2 regions of the Glycomyces sp. NPDC048151 genome follow, and region 1 is predicted to be linked to the other one. Evidence: riboswitches for the same ligand, from Rfam matches in the RefSeq annotation. Region 1 holds a riboswitch; the other holds the start of a gene.
What was found. Region 1 has a riboswitch for cyclic di-AMP ahead of ACGGCP_RS05330 (C40 family peptidase). Riboswitches for the same ligand answer to the same signal wherever they lie in the genome.
Positions count from the first base shown of each region.

Region 1 (7,631 bases):
CGTCGGTGTAGACGAGCTCGGCGCGGGAGTCCTCGCCGGGGGCCTGGGCCGCGCCTTCGACGGTGGGGACGGAGTGCCAGGCCGCGGACGGGTGGACCTGCTCGTAGCGTTCGTCGCCGAAGTACGCGGCGGTGTACTCGCCTGCGCCCGGGTCGCACAGGAGCTGCTCGCCGTCGGCGGCGATGATGAACGACCCGAGGTCGAGGTGGTTGTGGGGCTCCTCGTTGTAGCCGCCCTTGACCGCGAGCGCCCACATGCGGCGGCCGATGAGGCGTCGTTCGACGTACCAGCCGACGTCGGCCAGGAGGGTGCGGCCGGGGGCGATCTCGCCGCCGAGCTCGCGGCCCCATTCGAGGGTGCGGGTGAGGTGGGCCCAGCGGGCGCAGTAGTCGTCGGCGAACGTGGGGGTGTGCTCGATGGCGGGGAGCGGGACGCCGAGCCGGTCGTGGAGGCGGGCGAGGAGGCCGTTCGGCAGCGAGGGGCTGTGGTGGGCGTCGCCGAAGGTCGCGAAGGAGCGCGGGTAGAGCTGCACGTTCGCGGGGAACGACGCGATGGCCTCGGTCCCGGCCAGGAGGTCCTCGCCGGTGGCGTCGCGCCAGGCCTCGGCGAAGTAGGTGAAGTACCCGAAGCCGTAGACCCAGTAGTCGATGCCTTCGACGCAGCCGCCGTCGGGGCCGAAGGAGAACAGGTAGGCCTGGAGGGCGGGCAGGACGCGGCCGCGGACGACGTCGGTGTCGTAGCCGAGGGCGAGGGCGGCCATCCCGGCGGCCCCGGCGCACACGGCGGTCCAGTTGGAGAACCGCTCCTCCCACCAGAACGGCTCCTCGGCGCCGAAGAACGGGTCGAGGACGCGGGCGCGGATCTCGGCTTCGACGCGTTCGCGGTCCTTGACGTCCTCGCGCAGGCGCAGGATCTCGGCGAGGGCCTGCGCGGTCTCGCACGCGAAGAGGTCGACGCAGGTGCGCGGGTCGCCGTCGTCCCAGTGGGCCGGGAGCGCCCAGGAGCGCTCGTCGCAGATGTCGGCGACGAGTGTGGAGAGGACGGCGCCGTCGCCGGTGAGCGCGAGCGCGGCGAGGTGCCTTCGCCTTGCGAAGTACTGGTTCTCGAACGGCAGGCGGCGGCCGGTCTCGGCGTAGTCGTCGGCCAGGGCCGGGTCGAAGTCGGGCACGGGGAGCGCGGCGATCGCGCGCAGCTCTTCGAGGAGTGCGGTACGGAGAGGATCAGTCATGGCGCAGCCATTCCGGTTCGGGGAGGCGAGCGTAGCGAGCCGCCTGGGCGCAGTCGCCGCGCAGCGGCGTCGATGTCGGGTGGAGGCGGGCGACGGGTGGGCGGGTCGGGTGCGGCGCTGACATTGACCGTCGCCTTTCCAAACGGGGTGATCGAAGGCGGGGGTTCCTGCCCGGCTCAACGGTAACGCGGGCGCGCATTCCGTCATAGACTCCCTCGTATGCGCATCGGGGAGCTGTCGGAGCGGACGGGAGTTCCGGCCGCCACCATCAAGTACTACCTGCGGGAGCAGTTGCTGCAGACCGGGGAGCACGGCGAGGGCAACACCGTCGACTACGGCCCGGAGCACGTGCACCGGCTGACGCTCATCCGCGCCCTCTCCGAGACCGCCGGGCTCTCCGTGGCGCAGATCGGCGAGGTCCTGACTGTGCTTGGGCGCCATCCGGAGTCGGCGTTCCAGGCGCTCGGCGCGACTCTCGCGGCGACGCACCGGGACCCGAAGTTCTCGCTCGCGAGCGAGGGCACGACCGAGGCTGCCGAGCGCACCGTCGACCAGCTGCTGAACGAGTACGGCTGGGCCGAGGTCGCGCCGCCGAACTACCGGGACGCGCTGGTCACCGCGCTCTCCGCGTTCTACCGCTTGGGGAACCCGGACCCGCAGGAGGTGCTGGGCCACTACGCGGACGCGGCGGCGGCGCTGGCGTCGGCGGACATGGAGGCGATCGCGGAGGCGACCCGGATCGAGGGCGTGAACGTGGAGCAGGCGGTCGTGGCGACGGTGCTGGGCGAGACGGTGTTCGCGGCGCTGCGGCGCATCGCGCACGTCGCGGCCTCGGCCAGGACCCAGGCCGGGCAGGGGCCCTCGGGCACAATGGGTCCGTGAACCCGTCCGAGAAGCCCGCCCTGCGCATCGACCGCGACCCGTCACGCCCGAACCTGCTGCACCTCGTCGCTGACGAGGTCGTGCAGGCCACGGTCGACCTTGACGACCCGTCCTATCTGGATGCGGAGTACATGCAGCGGATCGCGTACCTCATCGACGCGATGGACGAGCCGAAGCGGCCGCTGCGGGCCCTGCACCTGGGCGCGGGCGGTCTCGCGATGGCCCGGTACGTGGCGGCGACCCGGCCCGGCTCCTACCAGCAGGCGGTCGAGACGAACCAGGAGCTCGTGGCGCTCGTGCGCGCCGAGGCGCCGCTGCCGCGCGGGGTGAAGGTGAAGATCCGGCACACCGACGCGCGCGAGGCCGTCGAGTCGGCGCCGGACGCGAGCTACGAGCTGATCGTCACCGACGTGTACGCGGGCGCGCGGGTGCCCGCGCACGTCACGAGCACCGAGTTCCTGCACGAGGCGCGGCGGGTGCTGCGCGCGGGCGGGCACTACGCGGTGAACCTGTGCGACGGCGGCAAGATGCAGTTCCTCAAGCCCGCGCTCGCGGCGATGGGCGCGGTGTGGGAGCACGTGGCGGTCATGGCCGAGCCCGCGGTCCTGCGCGGGCGGCGGTTCGGGAACGTGGTCGCGGTGGCCGCCGACGTCGAGCTGCCGATCGCGGCCCTGCGTCGCCGCTGCGCGGGCGCGGCCTTCCCGTGCCGGGTCTTGGAGGGCACCGAGCTGAAGGAGTACATCGGCGGCGCTCCCCCGGCGACGGACGCGACCGCGATCCAGTCCCCGCCGCCCCCGCGCTCCCTCCGCAGCTTCTGACCGCCGCCCGCGATCGCATCGCAGTCGCCCTCTCGCCGCCGTTACCGACCGCCCCCGCTGCCGCCGCCGCGATCGTGGCCCGGCCCGATGTCGCACCCTCCGGGCATCATCGAAACCGGGGGCGGTTTCGAACCCGAGCCCTCCGCGCTTCCGCGCGGCCAGTGCCGCCCGCTCGTCCCGACCGCCGCCCGGCCCACCTCCACGTGGGCCGTTCGGACAATAAACCCGCTGGATAGTGGCCCTGTCTCCCCTCGCGTCCTCACTGTCCGTTACTGGACTGTGGAGCGACTCACAGAGGACTTGGCGATGCCGGTCACCATGGGTTAGCGTCGGCGCCTGTTCCGTTCGGGTCAGCAGGGTTCCCCCAGAGACCCACCCGTCCGGACCTGCCGAGCCGCGCTCGCATGACGTCCGTTCCTCCCGGTTCCGGGCGATACACCGATGCGCGGGCCGGGGACCCAGCCGTGCCGCACCCCCCAGTTCGAACCGTGGCACACGGGGTGAATCCCGCTGCAGCGCAGCCGCAGCGGGTAGGGCGCTCTTCCCTGCCCGAACCCGACAGCTAACCCGGTAGGCGGCCGAGGAAGAAAGGCCACCTAGTGGCTCACGCCTGCTCCGCAACCGCATACCGTTCCCGAACCAGCGCCATCATCCGGCGCGTCGCCGCCTACACCGGCGTCACCGTCGCCACCGTCGGGCTCGTGACCGCCTTCGCCGGCTCACACGCCGACGCGGCCGACATCGACTACAGCACCGCGTCCGCGGCCGAGATCGAGGACTACCTCACCGATCTCGAGACCCAGCGCGACGCCTCCGCCGACAACCTCACGGACCTCCAGGCCCGCCTCGACGCGGCCCAGGCCGTCATCGACGCGGCAGCCGCCGAGTACGGCACCTCGAACGCGCAGCTCACCGTCGTCACCGCCGCGGTCGAATCCGCCGAGGACGACCTCGACGCGAAGGTCTCCACCCTCGTGGCCTACGCGCAGGAGCAGTCCGACAAGTTCGACGAGGCGCAGGACGCCGCCGAGACCGCCGAAGCGCTCACGACCGACATCACGACCGTCGAGAAGGAGATCGCGGGCCTCGACAAGCAGATCGACGAGGCCGAGAAGGCCCACGACGAAGCCGAGGCCGCCGAGGCCGAAGCCGCCGCCGCTGAGGCCGAGGCCTCCAGCGAGTCGGCTTCCTCTTCCTCTTCCTCGTCCTCCTCCGATTCCGGCTCGACCGCGGCCTACAGCGCCGACGCCGCCACGGCCGCCGTCCAGTTCGCGAAGGACCAGCTCGGCGAGTCCTACGTGTTCGGCGCCGCCGGTCCCGACACCTGGGACTGCTCCGGCCTCATCTCCGGCGCGTACGGCGTCTCCGGCATCTCGCTGACCCACTCCACGTGGGCGATGTGGGACGAGACCAGCGCGATCGACAGCAGCGACCTGCAGCCGGGCGACCTGATCTTCTACAACGGCCAGAACCACGTCGCCATGTACATCGGCGGCGGCGAGGTCATCCACGCCCCCAAGCCCGGCGACGTCGTGAAGATCACGAAGCTGGAGTACATGGGCATGTCGGTCGACGGCTACCGCCGCGTCTGACGCACCGAAGCACGACAACGACGACGACGAGCGCGGCTCGCCAGCGATGCTGGCGAGCCGCGCTCGCGTTCGTATCCGCCCCCGGTTTCGATGATGCCCGGCGGGTACGACACGGCTCGCGACCGCGCGCTCGGCGCTCGGCGCTCGGCGCTCGGCGCTCGGCGCTCGGCGAGTGAGCCTGCCCCGTCTCCGCCGCATTCGCGCAGGCACGACGGAAGGGCCGGGTACGACCGAAGGGCCGGGTACGACGGAAGGGCCGGGTACGACGGAAGGGCCGGGTACGACGGAAGGGCCGGGGCGTTCGCCCCGGCCCTTCCGCCTATGTGGTCTAGTGCTGCTTAGGCCGCTTCGGCCATGACCTGGTCGTTGGCCAGCTCCTTGAGGCGGGCCAGCGCCTGGATCTCGAGCTGGCGGATGCGCTCGCGCGACAGGTGGAACCGGTGCGCGACCTCCGTGAGCGAGTGCTCGCGGCCGTCCTCGAGTCCGTAGCGGGCCTTGACGATCCCGGCGGAGCGCTCGTCGAGGTGGTTGAGCATCATCTCGATCCGCTGGCGCTCCATCCCGGCGAGGACGACGTCCTCGGGGCTGGGCTCGTCGGAGTCGGCGACGAGGTCGCCGAGGTTGGTGTCGCCGTCGTCGCCGATCGGCGTGTCGAGCGAGACGGTGTCCTGGCTCCAGCGGATGAGCTCGTTGACCCGCTCGACCGTGACGCCGAGTGCCTTGGCGACCTGGTCGGGTTCGGGGTCGCCGCCGAGCTCGCGGGTGAGCTGGCGGGTGACGTTGCGCATCCGGTTGACGTCCTCGACCAGGTGCACCGGCAGGCGCACGGTGCGCTCCTGCTGGGCGATCGCCCGGCTGATGGCCTGGCGGATCCACCACGTGGCGTAGGTCGAGAACTTGAAGCCGCGCTGGTAGTCGAATTTCTCGACGGCGCGGACCAGGCCCGTGTTGCCCTCCTGGATCAGGTCGAGCATCGGCATCCCGGAGCGGACGTAGCGGCGGGCGATCGAGACGACCAGCCGCAGGTTCGCCTTGATGAACTGCTCTTTCGCCTTCGCACCGTCTTCGACCAGGCGCTTCAGGTCCTTCTCGGTGGCGTCGCCGAAGGTCTCCCCCTCGCCGAGCAGGTGCTTCGCGAACAGGCCGGCCTCGACAGCCTTGGCCAAGTCGACCTCGGCGGCGGCGTCAAGCAGCGGCGTCTTCGAGATCTCATGCAGGTAGACACCCACAAGGTCCCGTTCCTCAGCGACCTCTTCGGTGGTGAGGGTGGGTGTTGTCGTTTGCTCCACGCTCAAGGTCTCCTCCAGCTTCCTCGTCCCCCGACACCGCGTGAGCGGTGTACCAGTTACAACGACCGCTTCGTTGCGTGGAATTCCGTGCCCCGGTGTTCGATACGCCACGGTTACGGAATCGATGCGATTCGGTGGCCGCTGGGTTTTCCAACGGCTCATGGCCTTCGCACCGTTTCGGGTACCCGATTTCTTCGGCTAAGCTCGGTTCACGGCTTCCGTCTCTGAGACGGGGCCGCGTCGGCCCCATGATGCCTCTGAGACGGAGATCACCTCACCTCAGCTGAGGCGTGATGACCCGAGCCCTGGTCACGGTATCGTCTCCGGTCTGCTTCATCGCAAACCTTCAATCTCTAGGGGTACACGCGCCTTACCTTGAAAAAGTTGAGAGATCATCTTTTTGCGGCCCTAATCACTGCGATCCGGGCCGCTAAGGCGGCGACGCTCTGATATCCGCACCATAGCGGACGGTAGCGGTGACAAGCAACACCTTTCCCAGGCGTTGATGTCCGATTCCGAACACCCCTCGTTCTCCTTCAAGTCTGCGCCCAACCCGCCCCCCGAGGGGCCGCTTCCGGCAGCGTGCCTCGTAGATCACCTTCCGTACCGCTTGCGCGTAGAGTTGTCCCGGTGACTGAAGAACGCCTAGTGTGGGTCGACTGCGAAATGACCGGCCTCGACCCGGAGACCGAAGCCCTCATCGAGATCGCCGTACTCGTCACCGAGCCCGACCTCACCCCCCTGGACGAAGGCGTCGACATCGTGATCGCCTGCGACGGCGCCACCCTCGACAAGATGGGCGCGTTCGTCGCCGACATGCACGCCAAGTCCGGGCTCACCGACGAGGTCCGCGCCTCGCAGGTCTCCTTGCAGCAGGCCGAGGACGCGGTCCTGGAGTACATCAAGCAGCACGTGCCCGAAGCGCGCACGGCCCCCTTGTGCGGCAACTCGATCGCCACCGACCGCACCTTCATCACGAAGTACATGCCGCGCCTGGACGACCACCTGCACTACCGGATGATCGACGTCTCCTCCATCAAGGAGCTCGCCCGGCGCTGGTACCCGCGCGTCTACTACAACCAGCCGCCCAAGGGACTCGCCCACCGCGCGCTCGCCGACATCAAGGAGAGCGTGCAGGAGCTCGAGTACTACCGCCGCACCCTGTTCGTGGAGCTGCCCGGGCCGACCAGCGACGAGGCCAAGGCCGCCGCCGCGAGCGTCGCCGGAACCGTCCAGGACTGAGACGGCCGACACCGAACCCCGTTGACAGGAACGCCCGAAGCTTGGCTATGATTGTCGCCGGTCCCAGGTTTTCCTGGGGAACCGATCTTGGTGACCGTAGTTCAGTTGGTAGAGCACCTCGTTGTGGTCGAGGATGTCGCGGGTTCGAGCCCCGTCGGTCACCCCAATGCAGAAGCCTCGCGGCATCGCCGCGAGGCTTCTTGTTTTGTGCGGCAGCACTCGCCCGGCGAACGACTAGTCCATCCGCCTGCGGCGCATGCGCTCACGGCGCTTGCGCTCCTCCCCCGGGCGGATGATGTTCTTCTCCGCGACGGTGAGCACCGACGCGACGACACCCAGCGGGATGACCACCCAGACCGGCCAGAAGTACTGGTGGCTGCCGCTCAGGAAGAACACGAACGCCCACACGCCGGTCGCGATGCCGATCGGGATCGATACGCCCGCCCACAGCCACTTGATCCACTCGGGCGTCGGCAGCCGGTCGGGCGTGAACGCGTCCTCCTGGGCCTTCAGGACCCGCTGGTAGGCCGGGAGGTCCGCCAGGACCACCTCGGTCTCGCCGACGGTCTTGGCGGCCATG
Region 1 is NZ_JBIDBB010000002.1:403,087-410,717, forward strand. Features, by position in the region: gene ACGGCP_RS05315 (heparinase II/III family protein) at 1-1,228, opposite strand, end outside; gene ACGGCP_RS05320 (MerR family transcriptional regulator) at 1,448-2,110, shown strand; gene ACGGCP_RS05325 (spermidine synthase) at 2,107-2,928, shown strand; cyclic di-AMP (ydaO/yuaA leader) riboswitch at 3,355-3,520, shown strand; gene ACGGCP_RS05330 (C40 family peptidase) at 3,528-4,520, shown strand; gene ACGGCP_RS05335 (sigma-70 family RNA polymerase sigma factor) at 4,859-5,815, opposite strand; gene orn (oligoribonuclease) at 6,440-7,051, shown strand; tRNA gene ACGGCP_RS05345 (tRNA-His) at 7,142-7,217, shown strand; gene ACGGCP_RS05350 (DUF1707 domain-containing protein) at 7,286-7,631, opposite strand, start outside.

Region 2 (7,631 bases), on a different contig from region 1:
CCTCGCCGAGGACAAGAAGGCCGCCCTCAACGAGACCGCCGTCAAGGCGTTCACCGTCGACGGCCAGGTCTACGGCGTCGCCTACGCGATCGAGAACATCGGCCTCATCCGCAACACCGACCTGGTCCCGACCGCCCCCGCCACCTTCGAAGAGCTCGTCGAGCTCGGCAAGGCCGCCGGCACCCAGGAAGTCCTCACCGTCGAGACCGGCGTGGACGGCAACGCCTACAACGCCTACCCGCTGTTCGCCTCCATGGGCGGCTACCTGTTCAAGGACGACGGCACCGGCACCCTCGACCCGAACGACGTCGGCGTCGACTCCGAAGGCGGCATCGCCGCGTTCGAGAAGTTCGCCCAGCTCGGCAAGGACGGCGTCCTCAAGACCACCATCGACGCCACCAACACCATCCCGTTCTTCGTCGACGGCAAGACCGCCCTCATGATCTCCGGCCCGTGGGCGCTCACCGACGTCCAGACCGCCGGCCTCAACTACGAGGTCACCGCGATCCCCGGCTTCGAGGGCCAGGGCCCGGCCTCCCCGTTCCTGGGCGTCCAGGGCTTCTACGTCTCCAAGACCGCCGCGAACGCCGTCTTCGCCCAGGAGTTCGTCACCAACTACGTCCTCACCGAGGACCTGCAGCTCGCCCTCGCCGAGGCCGGAGGCCGCCTCCCGGCGCTCACCGCCGCCGCCGAGGCCTTCTCGGCCGACAACGCCGACGTCCAGGGCTTCGCCGCCGCCGGCGAGAACGGCGTCCCGATGCCGAACATCCCCGCGATGAACTCCGTCTGGGAGCCCTTCGGCCGCGCGCAGGCCGACGCGATCGACCAGGTCATGCCGGGCGAAGAGGCCGCCAAGACCGCCGCCCAGGCGATCCGCGACGCCGTCGCCGCCTCCTAACCAGCCGGAAAGCCTCGACGAGCGAAGGAACGCATACGTGCTCGACCAACGTTCCCGGACGGCCGGCTCTGCCACCGCCGCGGGTCTGATCATCAAGATCGCAGTGCTCGCGGTGGTCGCGGCGCTGGCCGTCTGGGCGGCGTTGCCGCTCATCGCCGCCGAGGCCTGGTGGGGCCTCGCCCTGGAGGCTCTCGTAGCCGCCGTCCTCTTCTACGTCTACCTCCAGAAGCGGGCCATCCAGCTCAAGTACCTCATCCCCGGCACCCTGCTGCTCCTGGCCTTCCAGATCCTCCCGGTCGTCATGACCGTCGGCACCTCCTTCACCAACTACGGGGACGGGCACCGCGTCGACAAGGAGCAGGCGATCGAGGCGATCGTCGCCGCGGGCGTCCAGCCGACCGGCGGCGCCACCTACCTCTTCTCCGTCGGCGAGTCCTCCACCGGCGAGCTGACCCTCCTGCTCACCGACCAGGAGGACGGCAGCACCTGGGCCGGAACCGAAGAGGGCCTCACCGAGCTCGACGGCGCCACCCTCGACGCCGCCGGGCGCGTCACCGCCGCCCCCGGCTACACCGTCTGGACCCTCCAGGACCTCAACGAGCGCCAGGCCGAACTCGCCGAACTCGCCGTCCCCACCGGGCCCGAGTCCGGCATCAAGGTCCAGGGCCTCTCCGCCTTCGAAGGCACCTCCACCAGGTCCTACTCCGAGGCCTGCGACTGCATCACCGACTCCGCCACCGGCACCGTCTGGACCGCCGACAACGAGACCGGCACCTTCCTCACCGAGGACGGCGACGCCGCGCTCGTCGGCTGGCGCGTCAACATCGGCGCCGACAACTACCTCGACGTCCTCACCGACCCCGACATCCGCGGCCCCTTCCTCGGGGTCTTCACCTGGAACATCATGTTCGCGGCCGCGTCGGTCCTGTTCACGTTCGCGATCGGCCTCGGCACCGCCATGGCCCTCAACAAGCCCTCGATGCGCGGCACGAAGCTCTACCGGACCTTCATGATCCTGCCGTACGCCATGCCGTCCTTCGCGATGCTGCTGGTTTGGGCGCAGATGTTCAACCGCGACTTCGGCCTCATCAACGAGCTGTTCAACCTCAACGTGAACTGGTACGGCGGCACCTGGTCGGCCAGGGCGATGGTCATCATCGCCAACACCTGGCTCGGCTGGCCCTACATGTTCCTCATCTGCCTCGGCGCGCTCCAGGCGCTCCCGTCCGACTCGCTCGAGGCCGCGAAGATCGACGGCGCGACGGGCGTGACCGCCTTCCGCAAGATCACGCTGCCGCTGCTGCTCATCGCCCTCACGCCGCTCCTGATCTCCTCGTTCGCGTTCAACTTCAACAACTTCAACGCGATCGAGCTGCTCTCGGGCGGCAACCCGTTCACCGCCGGCGACGCCGTCGGCGGCACCGACATCCTCATCACCTACGCGTTCCGGCAGGCCTTCGGCGCCTCCAGCGCCGACTACGGCTTCGCCAGCGCGATCAGCGTGTTCATCTTCCTCATCGTCGCCACCATCTCGGCGTTCATGTTCCGCTTCACCCGCAACCAGGAGGACGTGTACTCATGACGGACAACGTTCCCTTGCAGCGCAAAGGCAGGCACCCGTTCCTGAAGTGGGCGGGAGACACCGGCTGGCGGCACGTCGTCGCCATCGCGGTCCTGGTGTTCGGGCTGGTCCCGATCGTCTACGTGGTGTCGGCGGCGTTCAACCCGAACGGCACCATGTCCTCGACGAGCCTGCTGCCGACCGAGTTCGGGCTGAACAACTTCCAGAAACTGTTCACCGACGACAACGTGCCGTTCGCGTCGTGGTTCATGAACTCGCTGGTGATCGCGATCCCGGCGGCGTTCATCTCGATCTTCATCTCGTCGCTCGCGGCGTACGCGTTCAGCCGGTTCCGGTTCAGGGGCCGCCGCCCGATGCTCTTGTTCCTCCTGCTCATCCAGATGTTCCCGGCGTTCCTGGCCGTGGTGGCGCTGTACCTGATCTTCGGCAGCCTCGGCGAGTACTACCCGATCGTCGGCCTGAACACGAAGCTCGGCCTGATGCTGGTGTACATGGGCGGGGCGCTGGGCGTCTCGACGTGGCTGATGAAGGGCTTCTTCGACACGATCCCGAAGGAGCTGGACGAGGCGGCGACGATCGACGGCGCGACGCACGCGCAGATCTTCTTCGGCATGATCCTGCCGCTGGCGGCGCCGATCATCGCGATCTCGGGGATCCTGGCGTTCGTGGGCACGATGAACGACTTCGTGCTGGCGAGCCTGTTCCTGACCGACCGGCCGGAGATGACCCTCGCGGTGGGGTTGAAGACGCTGACGGCGGACAACTCGCCGGCGAGCTACTTCGGGATCTTCGCGGCGGGGACGCTGCTGACCTCGGTGCTCACGGTGGGCGTGTTCATGAGCCTGCAGCGCTATATCGTCTCCGGCCTGACGGGCGGAGCGGTGAAGGGCTAGCGGCTACGAGAGACCAACTGCTCGACACAACAAATCCTGTCCCCCAGGGCAGGTGAACGAAGGCCCGGATTCTGGAGAGCCTCCCTCTCCGGGGTCCGGGCCTTTTTCGTGCCTGGGGCTACCAGTGCGGGGGGCGTTCGGCGAGGAGGTCGAGGTCGCGGGCCGAGAACTCGGACTTGCGGGGGCGGCGTACGGGGGTCTCGCCCCAGCCACGGTCGGTGTCGTCGGAGGTCTGGTCCGGGAGCACGGAGAAGTCCTCGTCGAGCTCTACGGAGCGTTCGTCGTCGGAGACTGCCATGTCACCGACTGTACTTCAGGGACACCCGGCCGCGGCAACGAAGAGGCGGCCTTGGCGAAGCTTGCGAGCCATAAATTTGCCCTGAACACCCGGTGAACGGGTGTTCAGGGCCTTTCCGGGTGTGCAGGCTAGGCCTGGCCGACGAGTTCGTACCCGGCCTCGTCGACGGCTTCGCGGACGGCGTCGTCGGTGAGGGGGGTCTCGCTGGTGACGGTGACCTTGCCGGTCTCGAGGACGACGGCGACGTTCTGGACGCCGGGGAGGGCGGTGAGCTCCTGGGTGACGCTGCCGACGCAGTGGCCGCAGGTCATGCCCTTGACTTCGTAGACGGTCTCCATTGGTTCTCCTTCGGTGGGCGCGGTGGTGTTCAGGTTCTGAGCAGTCGGGCCACCGCGTCCGAGGCCTCTTTGACCTTGGCTTCGGCGGCGGTCGGGTCACCCGAGGTCTGCGCTTCGGCGACGCAGTGGGCCAGGTGGCCTTCGAGGAGGTTGAGCGCGACGGCCTGGAGCCCCTTGGTGGAGGCGGAGATCTGGGTCAGGATGTCGATGCAGTACTGGTCGTCGTCGACCATCCGCTGGATGCCCCGGATCTGGCCTTCGATGCGCTTGAGGCGGCGGGTGATGGCCGCCTTGTCGCCGTGGTACCAGTAGTGGTCGTGGCCGTCGTGCGCGGGCGAACCCTCGGTCGGCTCCGCTGTGTCGGTCGGTTCGTTCGCCATGTTCGTTTCCCTCCGGTCGCCAGTCTATACCCCTTAGGGGTATCTCGGCAACTGCTCGTCAGCTCAGTGCAGCGGCCCGTAGTATTCCGTGCCATTGTGTGAAAAATTCTCCCCCCGCCCTTGTCAAGGGCCACAAGGGCCTCTAACGTGAACCCGTCGCGTCGGAAACTCGGGGGCACCCCGCACCCGCCGAGCGGCACCGCCGAGTCGGAGGGGCACCCCAGTCCCACTGAACCGGGGAACCAGCAGTCGGCGTCCAACGCAGAGCCGACGGGGTGAATCGCGTCCCCGGGCGCGTAGGGCGACCCTTCCTTCCGCCCGAACCCGACAGCTAACCCGGTAGGCGGCCAAAGGAAGGAGCGCCTCCCTGGTGCGTACCCGGCGAATCACTGCCGCCGTCATGGCCGCAGCACTGATCCCCGTGACCGCCTCGCTGTTCACGACCTCTTCGGCGAACGCGCAGACGAGCGAGGAGATCCAGGCCGAGATCGACGAGCGCCACTCCGAGCTCGAGAAGGTCATCGAGGACTACAACGCCAAGCGCGAAGAGCTCGACGACGCCAACCGGCTCATCGCCGAGATCGAGGCCCAGCTGCCCGACCTCGAAGCGTCCACCGCCGCCGCGAACGAGGCCCTCGCCGAATACGCCGCCTCGGCGTACACCGCGGGCGACTTCGCCATGGTCAACTCCGTGCTCGCCGGCGACCCCGCCGACTTCGCCGACCGCCTGATGTACCTCGACAACCTCACCGCCGCCGAGAACGAGGCGCTGCAGGCGAACCTGACCCAGGTCCAGGAGCTCGAGACCCGCAGGACGGAACTGGAGACGCTCAAGGCGAGCGCCGACGAGATCCTCGGGGACATCGAGAAGCAGCAGGAGGAGATCGAGGACGAGATCGCCGCCCTCGAGGAGGAGTACGACGACGCGTACGCCGAGGAGAACCCCGAGCCCGACTGGGGCGACTACACCGGTTCCTCCGGCGTCGTCGACTTCGCGTACGACCAGCTCGGCGACCCGTACGTGTACGGCGCGGCCGGGCCGGACGAGTGGGACTGCTCCGGCCTCACCCAGGGCGCGTGGGGCGCGGTCGGCGTCTCGCTCTCGCACAACACCGAGATGCAGTGGAACGAGACCGCGCGTATCTCCCGCGACGAGCTCCAGGAAGGCGACCTCGTCTTCTACAACGGCCTGAGCCACGTCGCCATCTACATCGGCGGCGACCAGATCATCCACGCCCCCAACTCGACCACCGTCGTCAAGATCGCCGACATCGACATCATGGGCATCGACGGGTACGGGCGCCCCTAGCGGCAGCGGAAGCTCCCCCGGGCCCGGCGGGGCCCGGGACGCAGACTCCCCGGCGGCGGCACCGGCGGTCCCGATTGCTGACCCTGCTGCTGACCCGCAATGCGCCGATACCGCCGTCGGGGACTGATTTCATAGTAGAGAAACCCGTGCGGGCCGATCCTTCGGCCCGCACGGGTTTCGTTTCATACCAAGACGTTTCGGGGGCTACTCGACCTCGGGCGCGGTGAACTCCCAGTCGAAGCGCTCGTACCGGCCCGTGCCGCCCTTCTGCCACGGCTTCGGGCCCGTCAGCGGACGGTAGCCGATGCCCATGGCGTGCAGGCGGTCCAGATGCGCCTCGAGCCGGTCCAGGACCGGGTTCGCCTCGCGCACCTGCTGACCGGTCCACGCGACCTCGGCGAACACCGCCAGGCGCGGGAACGCCGCGTACTCCACGTCGCGCGGCTCGGGCAGGTACTCCGACCACAGCTGCGCCTGGACGCCGAGGATCCTGGAGGCGTCGATGCCCGGCGGGACCGGGTCCCACTCGGCGACCTTCGCGATCGGGGTCAGGCCGTGGATGCGAAGGCGCTCTTCGGGATCGTCGCTCTCGTAGTGGTCGAAGTACACGTGCGTCTGCGGGCTCACCAGCACCTCGTGCCCGGCCTCCAGGGCCTTCTCCACGTAGGCCTCGTTGCGCCACACCTGCACCGCGGCGTCCGCGGGCGCGCCGCCGTCGAGGATCTCGTCCCAGCCGATCACCCGCTTGCCCATGCCCGTGAGGTGGTCGCAGAACGCCTTCGTGAACCACGCCTGCACGCCGCGCACGTCGGTGATGCCCTCGCGCTCCATGAGCTCGCGCGCGACCGGCGACGACTCCCACTGCGTCATCGGCACCTCGTCGCCGCCGATGTGCACGAACGGGCCGTCGAAGACCTCCCCGATCGCCGTGTACGCCTCCAGCGCGAAGTCCAGCGCGGCCTGCGTCGGCTCCAGGACCTCCTCGAACACGCCGAACGTCCCGGAGACCGACTGGTCCTGCCCCGCCCCGAGCTCGGGGTAGGCGGCGAGCACCGCGCGGGCGTGGCCCGGCAGGTTCACCTCGGGGACGATCATGATGTGGCGCTCGCGCGCGTACGACGCGATCTCGCGCAGGTCCGAGACCGAGAAGTGGCCGCCGTGCGGCGTCCCGTCGTAACCCGCCTCGGTGCGGGCGTGGCCGAGCTTCGTCTCCGGCCGCCACGACCCGACCTCGATGAGCTTCGGGCGCGAGGGCACCTCGAAACGCCACCCCTGGTCGTCGTTGAGGTGCAGGTGCACGACGTTGAGCCGGTGCAGCCACGCCCGGTCGATCATCTTCAGCACGAAGTCCTTCGGCTGGAAGTGCCGCACCACGTCGAGCATGACGCCGCGCCAGCGCAGGCGCGGCTCGTCCCGGATCGCGACGAACGGGAGCACGGGCTCGGCGGCGGGGGCCTCGCGGAGCGCGTCTGCGGGGAGGAGCTGGCGCAGGGTGGCGATGCCGCGGGCGATCCCGGCGGGGTGGGCGGCGACGAGGTCGACGCCGTCGGCCGTGACGTCGAGGCGGTAGGCCTCGGCGGCGGTCGTGAAGTCCTCGGGGCGGTCGCCTTCGAGGGCGAGGCGCAGGACGCGGCCTCCGGCGGCGTCTTCCGCGGCGGCCTGCACGACCGGGAGGCGCAGGCCGGTGCCCCGGTTGAGGAGGTCGGAGAGGAGCCAGGCCAGGGGGTGCAGCCCGGGGTCGGCGCTGATGGCGCTGAGGATGCTCAAGTCGAGGTCGCCGTCTGCGGCGTTGAGCTGCTGCGGCTGCGGGATCAGCGAGATGCGGCGCTGCATGTGCGGGGGCTCCTGTGCTGGTTGTGGCGCTGTTCGGCTCGCGCGGCTTCGCGGGCCCGGGGGGTGTGCGGGGGCGGTGCGCCGCCCCCACCGAATTAGT
Region 2 is NZ_JBIDBB010000001.1:513,946-521,576, reverse strand. Features, by position in the region: gene ACGGCP_RS02430 (extracellular solute-binding protein) at 1-898, shown strand, start outside; gene ACGGCP_RS02425 (ABC transporter permease subunit) at 936-2,480, shown strand; gene ACGGCP_RS02420 (sugar ABC transporter permease) at 2,477-3,373, shown strand; gene ACGGCP_RS02415 (hypothetical protein) at 3,492-3,671, opposite strand; gene ACGGCP_RS02410 (heavy-metal-associated domain-containing protein) at 3,800-4,042, opposite strand; gene ACGGCP_RS02405 (metal-sensitive transcriptional regulator) at 4,039-4,389, opposite strand; cyclic di-AMP (ydaO/yuaA leader) riboswitch at 4,580-4,751, shown strand; gene ACGGCP_RS02400 (NlpC/P60 family protein) at 4,760-5,698, shown strand; gene ACGGCP_RS02395 (beta-N-acetylhexosaminidase) at 5,903-7,531, opposite strand.
Region 2: linked by a shared signal. The riboswitch ahead of ACGGCP_RS02400 (NlpC/P60 family protein) and the one ahead of ACGGCP_RS05330 (C40 family peptidase) in region 1 are both predicted to bind cyclic di-AMP.